2 regions of the Pseudoalteromonas sp. 68 DY56-GL68 genome follow, and region 2 is predicted to be linked to the other one. Evidence: predicted binding sites of a transcription regulator. Region 2 holds the regulator's gene; the other holds the start of a gene.

Region 1 (4,168 bases), on a different contig from region 2:
CACTCTCTTTCTAATAAGGTTTTAATAATCCCTGAGCCAACAGTAACACCTCGTACTTGTTCAATTTCACCACGCGTAATGGGCTGTCTGTAGGCAATAAGGGATAATGTTTCTAATAGTGCTCTTGAGTATTTAGGTGCGCGCTCTTGCCAAAGATTTGCAAGCCACGGAGCTAAGCTTGCGCAGGCTTGAAATCGATAACCACTGCCAACTTCAACTAATTTTATGCCGCGTGTTTGATAATGAATTTGAATATCTTCAATTGCATTATTAATGCGTGGCATAGAAACGCTTAAATCAGCCAATACTGTCTCTTTCAAATGACGTTTAGATAAAGGTTTACCTGCTACAAAAATCGCGGCTTCTATGATTTCGACTAACTGTTCATCACTAATACGTTTTGTGGCCATCGTTACTATAGGTCATTTAAATCACTAACGCTCTATTATGACAGAAGTCTTGCTAGGTTGGAAAAATTATTACAAAAAAAGCCAGTGTAATACACTGGCTACAAACAATGTTTATATTTGAGCTAAGTTACGAGCTCTTTTTAACCATGTCTAATGCGTCATCCTCAGCAACGTCACTACCATGCTCAGTGATATAGTTGATAAATTCATTACGGCTTACGCGCTTATCTTTATCACTGTCCATATAACCAAAGTGGTTGGCAATATCGTCATCGTCGGCTTCTTCAATCGAAATATAACCATTTTTATCGTTATCTAACGATTTAAAATCATTTTCGATCGGGTCAAATTTAGCGATTTCAGCTTTAAACGCCGACTCAGAAACCTCACTATCCTCAGCAACCTTACCGGTATTAAGCTGCATATAAGCATTAAACTCAGTTGGACTGATTTGTTCATCCATGTTGGTATCGATATTTGAAAAATGCGCCCAAATTGCATCATCATCGGCCTCTGTTTTAGAAATGTAACCATCGTTATCATTATCTAAACTGCCAAAATCGCTGTCTATTTTTGCTAAAGAGTTGCTTGCAGAGCATGCTGATAGACTTAGAGCTGCTAAAATTGTTGATGCTAAAGTTAACTTGTTCATAAGACATTTCCTTGTAGTCGATTAGATTCACTTTGACTAATACAAGTTGGATGCCAAAACATCTTGCCAGCTAAAATCAAGCACTTAGAGAGCAGTTAAGTTAAGGTTAAGCCTATGATTCAGCAAGCTTTTCATGGGGTACTGTAATTTTTTCATAAAAAAAGCGCTCCAAAGAGCGCTTTTTACAACTTATTTAATATAGCTATTAGATAGCCGCGTTTTGGTAACGCTTAACGAACTCTGTTACTGCTTCGCCATTACATTTTAAGGTATTTAAGTTACCAATCTTTTCACGTACAGGTGTTAAACCTTGTTTAAGTGCTGTAATACAAAGCTGAGTTTCTTTTTGCTGATTCTTAGCAAACACTTCAACTGACACTATAGAAGCCGCCTTTTGTGATTGTGCTTTTTTAGCAATGTCGCGAATGTCGACACCATTACACTCAATACTTTTAGAAAAGCGCGACATCGCAATACCATGCTTTGTCGCTTCTTTACGTGCAGCGGTAAACCCTTCGTTCGCACTCAAACTGCATAACTTCGATTCAATACGATTATCAGCTGAGAAATACTGTGGATTGCTTGCCAATGAGCCAAATGAGATACATGCAAGAGAAAGCATCACTAATTGTTTTTTCATGGTTTACCTTTTAAGTGTACATAATTTGAACGGTTTAATTTGCGCGCATTATATAAACAAAAAAGAACAAATCAATTAAATATATTATTTAATATTTTAATTAATATCGAGTTAACAATGCGTTTAACTAAACCCCCCAATTGATCAACATTTAAACAGTGCATTTTTCTTTCTTTGCTCATGAATAGCACCACATTTGATGGTAGAATTACGTTACTTCCTTTAAAGAAAAATAAACTAAGGTGCATGATGAAGGTTATCTCGTTCAACATTAATGGACTTCGCGCTCGCTTACATCAACTACAAGCGGTGATAGATAAACATCAACCAGATATCATTGGCTTACAAGAAATCAAAGTTCATGATGAAGCTTTCCCACTCGAAGATGTGCAAAAAATGGGTTATCACGTTTATTTTCACGGTCAAAAAGCCCATTACGGCGTGGCAATGTTATGTAAACAAGAACCTAAATCGGTAGTGAAAGGCTTTGCAACTGATACTGACGAGTCACAACGTCGTATGATCAGCGTGACTGTAACCCAACAGAATGGCCGTGACTTAACTGTTATGAACGGTTACTTCCCACAGGGCGATAATATTGCTCACGAAATTAAATTCCCTTATAAACGTCAGTTCTATAAAGATTTAATGACTCACTTAGAAGTCAATCACACCCCTGAAGAAGATGTTATTGTAATGGGCGATATTAATATTTCACCAACTGATCTCGACATTGGTATTGGTGAGCCAAACCGTAAACGCTGGTTAAAAACAGGTAAGTGTTCTTTCCAACCAGAAGAGCGTGAATGGTTAAGTACATTATTAAACTGGGGCTTTAAAGATACCTTCCGTGAACTTTACCCTGAAAAAGTTGAACAATACTCGTGGTTTGATTACCGCTCAAAAGGTTTTGATGACAACCGAGGCCTACGTATCGATGTAATTTTAGCAACTCCAGCCCTTGCTGAGCGTTGTGTTGAGTCTGGTATCGATTACGAATTACGTGGTATCGAAAAACCTTCTGATCATGCGCCAATTTGGTCAACATTTAACGCATGATAGACACACTGCAATGGCAGCTCCCTTTGTGGAGCTGTGTGGCTCTAATACTTTGGCTCAGCTTTGATAAACAAAGCGCATCACAATTATTGGCAACGCCAATAAGACAAGTTGGTGTGCTCGCATGTGCTTTAGTACTTGCGGTACTGTGGCGCATTAAAGCGGGGATATTGCCAGGCCTTGAATTGCATATTTTAGGGGTTACTGCTGTGACCCTGATTTTAGGTTGGCGATTGGCCATTTTTGCAAGTGCCCTTGCAAGTTTACTGTTGGTATTAGTTGCTCAGTTGCCTATGGCTTTATTGCCGGTGCATTTATTGTTTACTGCTTTTTTACCAATTACGTTGAGCTATTTGTGTTTTGTGCTTTGTTATACCTACTTACCAAGACATTTTTTTATCTATATCTTTTTATGCGCGTTTTTAACCGCCGCTGTTATCGCCTGTATTAAAATACTTACCAGCGGTGTGTTTTATTACTTGCTGGGTGATTACAGTTTTATTGAGATTTCAGAAAACTACCTCATTCTATGCGCGATAATTTGGTTTCCTGAAGCAATGCTCAATGGTATGGCTATTACCTTAATGATCACCTATCGCCCTCACTGGGTTAAAACCTTTTATGATAAGGACTATTTAGACTCATGAGTCTTCACTATCACTGCCCGCTTTGCAAACTTGAGCTTACACTCACGGATAAAACATACCGTTGTGACAATAACCACAGCTTTGATATCGCCAAAGAGGGTTATGTCAATTTACTTCCCGTGCAAAATAAAAAGTCGAAACAACCGGGCGATAACCTTGAAATGGTGCAAGCGCGACGCGAGTTTTTAAATGCGGGGCATTATGGTTTTTTACAGCAAGCTTTAGCTGAACTCGTGGCATCACTGACACCAAATTCAGTGATTGATTTAGGCTGTGGTGAAGGCTTCTATACCCAAGCCATTGCAGCGCAATCGAGTGCCGAAGTGCATGGTGTTGATATTTCGAAACCTGCGGTAAAATACGCCGCTAAGCGGTATGAAAATGCGCATTTTAGTGTCGCGTCAATTAGCCAAGCCCCTTTTGCAGATGCGCAGGCTGATGTGCTTGTTAGTGTGTTTGCCCCTTTATTTGCACAAGAACTTGCCCGCCTTGCAAAACCTCATGCGAGCTTAATTGTTGCAAGCCCTGGCCCTTGGCACCTTAAAGAATTAAAAGCATTTATTTATGCTGATGTAAAACCGCATACAGAAATAGAACCACCAGCTGGCTTCAGCAAAGAATCGACAACATTATTAGAGAAACAGGTGCTGTTGTCTGTCGAAGAGATTAAACATCTAATTATGATGACACCGTTTGCCTGGAAGTTTCGCCCAGAGCATTGGCAGCAAATAGAGCAACAAGGCCCACAAAAAGTAACGTT
Region 2 (4,168 bases):
CTTTCACCAATCGTCTGTGCTAAGTAAACAGAGCGATGCTGTCCACCCGTGCAGCCAATTGCGATAGTTAAATAACTGCGGTTATTGCGTTCAAGGTGTGGTAACCACGTTTGCACAAAGGTTTGAATCTGCCAAGTAAATTTTTGCACTATGCTATGGCTTGCAAGGTAATCTTTAACGGGTTGGTCGAGCCCCGTAAGTGGCTTAAGATCTGGCTCCCAGTGCGGGTTTGGTAAAAAGCGTGCATCAAATACATAGTCAGCTTCTTTCGGGATACCATGCTTAAAGCCAAATGACATAAAGGTAATAATGAGCTTTTTATCTTTTTTACCGAGAATCTTCTCACGAATTGACTCTGCTAGCTGATGTACACTTAAATCCGTTGTGTCGATCATAAAATCAGCGCGGGTAATTAGGACATCAAGCAGTATTTTTTCTTGCTTAATTGCTAAATCGAGCGGTAAAGAATCTAAAGAAAGCGGGTGTAAGCGTCTTGTCTCAGAGAAACGTTTAATGAGTGTTTGATCATCACTATCAAGGTAAAATAATGTTGGGTTGGCGAAACCTGGCAAGTATTCAAGAATATCATTAAATTCTTGTTGCTCTTTTGGCAGGTTACGCACATCGATACTGACCGCTATTTTGTCGTAATTATCAGAAACACTACGCACTAGCGAAGGTAATAGGTTTACAGGAATATTATCAACGCAATAATAACCAAGGTCCTCAAGGACTCGTAAAGCGACTGATTTACCTGAGCCAGAACGGCCACTGATAATAATTAATTCCATTTATGCCTCTGATGCAATAACTTGAAACAGTTCCTGATCGGTTTTTGCGCTGCGTAACTGTTTACAAAATTCTTTATCTTTTAGTCTATCAGCAATTGTTGATAAGGTCTTTAAATGAAGTTGGCAGTCTCCATCAGGTACAATGAGTGCAACAAAAATATCAACAGGGCGGTTGTCAATTGCATCAAAGTTAATTGGCGATTCGCTCACTATAATAAACGCATGTGGTTTATCAGCACCCGACATACGACCATGCGGAATAGCAATGCCTCTACCAATTCCTGTACTCCCCAACTTTTCTCGATTGAGTAAAGCATTAAGAATATCTTGCTGCGATAGATGAGGAAGCTGCTCATGAGCTAGTTCGCTGATAAATTCGAGAATTCTTTTTTTGCTATTAAAAAGGACCGCAGCTTTGCTGCAGTCCTGGCTAGTAAGTGAACTAAGTTTCATAATTTAGTGTCGAGCTAATTTCTCTTTGTGTTTAATAACTTGGCGATCAAGCTTATCAATTAGCGAGTCGATGGCCGCGTACATATCTTGATGCTCTGTAGAGGCAAACAGTTCGCCTCCGTTTACATGTAAAGTTGCTTCTGCTTTTTGACTTAATTTTTCTACATCTAGAATGACATGAACATTATTAATATGATCAAAATGCCTTTCTAGTTTCGCAAACTTGGTGTTTACATAGTCTTTTAATGAATCTGTGATTTCTACATGACGACCAGTTAGGTTTAGTTGCATAAGCATTTTCCTTCTATGTAAAACGTCTAAATCAAGCTTTTACGCTGATTAGACGGCGGTATTGCTAGAGACTCTCGGTATTTTGCAATTGTACGTCTAGCTACTTTAATTCCTTGCTCAGCCAATATATCTGCAATCTTACTGTCACTCAATGGCTTCGCTGAGTTTTCTGCGGCAATAAGCTTTTTGATTAAAGCGCGTATTGCCGTTGATGAACACTCGCCACCATTTTCTGTGCTGACGTGGCTTGAGAAGAAATATTTCAACTCAAAAATACCCCTTGGGGTATGCATATATTTTTGCGTTGTTACCCGTGAAATCGTCGATTCATGCATTTCGACCATTTCAGCGACATCATTTAGCACCATCGGCTTCATCGCCTCTGGGCCGTGTTCAAAGAAAGCCTGTTGTTGTTGAACAATACAGTTCGTTACTTTTAATAAAGTATCATTCCGACTCTCTAAGCTTTTAATAAACCACTTAGCTTCTTGCAGATGAGAGCGAATAAACTGGCTGTCACTGCTTGATTTTACAGAGCGTGACATAGCCGCATACTGGCTGTTTACTCTGATCTTTGGCATACAGTCAGGGTTTAGCTCAACCACCCAACGACCTTTAACTTTTTTTACCGATACATCAGGTATGACGTATTCAGACTCTTCACGTACGATGCTATCCGCGGGCTTAGGGTTCAAGCTATGGATAAGCGTCATCACTTCTTTAAGCTCGTTTTCTTTAAGCTTAGTCTTTTTCATCAAAGTACGATAGTCGCGACTTGCTAATAATTCGATGTGCTCAGATAAAACCATTTTAGTTTCAGCCAAATAAGGTGTATCTGCATCGAATTGACGAAGTTGTATACATAGGCACTCTTGTAAACTGCGAGCACCAATACCGACAGGATCAAATAGCTGTATTCTTTTTAAGACCGCTTCGACTTCATCAAGTTCTATTTCTTCTTCATCATCATTTTGATTAAAGCTTTCAACAATATCCTCACAACTCACAGTTAAAATACCTGAGTCATCGATAGCTTCGACTATAGCAACAGCAATTGCTTCGTCGGTCGGACTAAATGGAGTCAACTGTAGTTGCCACATCAGGTATTCATGGAGAGTTTCGGTTGACGCACCTTGGTAAATAGACTCATCTTCTGGCATTGGCCCTGACGAGGTTGAAGGGGCTGCACTCATGTACTCATCCCATGTGACATCCATTGCTAGGTCGTCACTGACGGTATCTTTATTGAGTGCATCACTGCTTTCTTGCTCGTATTCACTGGGTGCTTCTTCTGCTGTAGCTGTGACTTGTGAATCATCAGAGTCAGATTTTTGTTCGTTTTTACCGATCGCTTCTTCATTATAATCCGCTTCTTCTACTTCAAGCAGAGGATTACTATCAAGCGCTTCTTGTATTTCTTGCTGGAGATCCAATGTACTAAGCTGCAATAAGCGAATGGCTTGTTGCAGTTGTGGAGTCATTGTAAGTTGCTGGCCCATGCGCAGCTGTAATGATTGCCTCATGTATCCCTAACAATCCTTTTAAATCATTGATTGATACTACTTTGAGTAAATATCAATATGTTGTCATTATTGTAAGTCTAGCAGATGCTCTAGTCGGTGGTGTATTGGTTACAACCTGAATTGCTCGCCTAGATAGACATCGCGTACCGTTTGGTCTGCTAATACGTGTTCAGGCGTGCCTGATGCAATTAGCTCCCCATGAGAAACAATGTAGGCTTTTTCACAAACATCAAGGGTTTCTCGAACATTATGGTCAGTTATTAGTACACCGATACCACGGTTTTTCAAATGCTCTATAATTTTCTTTATATCTAACACTGAAATTGGATCAACACCAGCAAAAGGCTCATCTAGCAGAATAAATTTTGGATCTGCGGCTAATGCTCGCGCGATTTCAACACGGCGACGCTCGCCTCCTGATAGCGCCATACCTTGGCTATCTCGGATGTGCTGAATACTAAATTCATCAAGCAGGTTATTGAGTGTTTCTTCTCGTTGCTGTTTTTTAAGATCTTTGCGTGTTTCAAGAATCGCCATCAGGTTTTGGTAGACTGTCAACTTTCTAAAAATGGATGATTCTTGAGGTAAATAGCCAATACCTAATCGAGCACGATTATGCATGGGTAATAAAGTGATGTCGTTGTCATCAATGCTAATTTTACCTTTGTCGCTTGGCACTAGCCCAACAATCATATAAAAGGTGGTGGTTTTACCTGCACCATTAGGACCTAGTAAGCCGACAATACTGCCTGCTTCGACTTCTAGTCCCACATTTTTGACAACTTGGCGGCCTTTATAGCTCTTTGCTAGCAGCTCTGCTTTTAATGTACTCATGGCTGGCCTTTATCATCTTTTTTATTATCAACAGGCACTAAGATTGTATGCACACGATCCGTTGAGTTTTCGTCTTTTTCAGCACTAATTAGCTGTTGTTCCATGTCATAAGTTATACTTTTTGCGCTGACTTTTTGCCCTGCTTGTGTCACTTGCGCATCGCCAACTAATGTGAGTAAACGCTTTGCTACATCGTAACGAACTTCGTCTGCGCTGGCGCTCATAACCGTGCCATCTTCTTGTTTTTCTTCAAAGTAGGCTGGCTTACCTGTGGCA

What was found. The regulator sigma-54, encoded in region 2, starts transcription at its own class of promoters, with help from an activator protein. The targets are predictions, from matches to a motif close to GTTGGCACGNNNNTNGNNT.
Region 1: a site for sigma-54 is predicted at 1,102-1,120, ahead of NYF15_RS16720 (EF-hand domain-containing protein). Genes of this name have one in related genera too.

Annotation. Positions count from the first base shown of each region.
Region 1 is NZ_JAOCZL010000021.1:507,230-511,397, forward strand. Features, by position in the region: gene scpB (SMC-Scp complex subunit ScpB) at 1-410, opposite strand, end outside; gene NYF15_RS16720 (EF-hand domain-containing protein) at 538-1,062, opposite strand; gene NYF15_RS16725 (exonuclease III) at 1,268-1,702, opposite strand; gene xthA (exodeoxyribonuclease III) at 1,952-2,761, shown strand; gene NYF15_RS16735 (energy-coupling factor ABC transporter permease) at 2,758-3,408, shown strand; gene NYF15_RS16740 (putative RNA methyltransferase) at 3,405-4,168, shown strand, end outside.
Region 2 is NZ_JAOCZL010000024.1:34,531-38,698, forward strand. Features, by position in the region: gene rapZ (RNase adapter RapZ) at 1-791, opposite strand, end outside; gene ptsN (PTS IIA-like nitrogen regulatory protein PtsN) at 792-1,244, opposite strand; gene hpf (ribosome hibernation promoting factor) at 1,248-1,535, opposite strand; gene NYF15_RS19370 (RNA polymerase factor sigma-54) at 1,562-3,058, opposite strand; gene lptB (LPS export ABC transporter ATP-binding protein) at 3,167-3,892, opposite strand; gene lptA (lipopolysaccharide transport periplasmic protein LptA) at 3,889-4,168, opposite strand, start outside.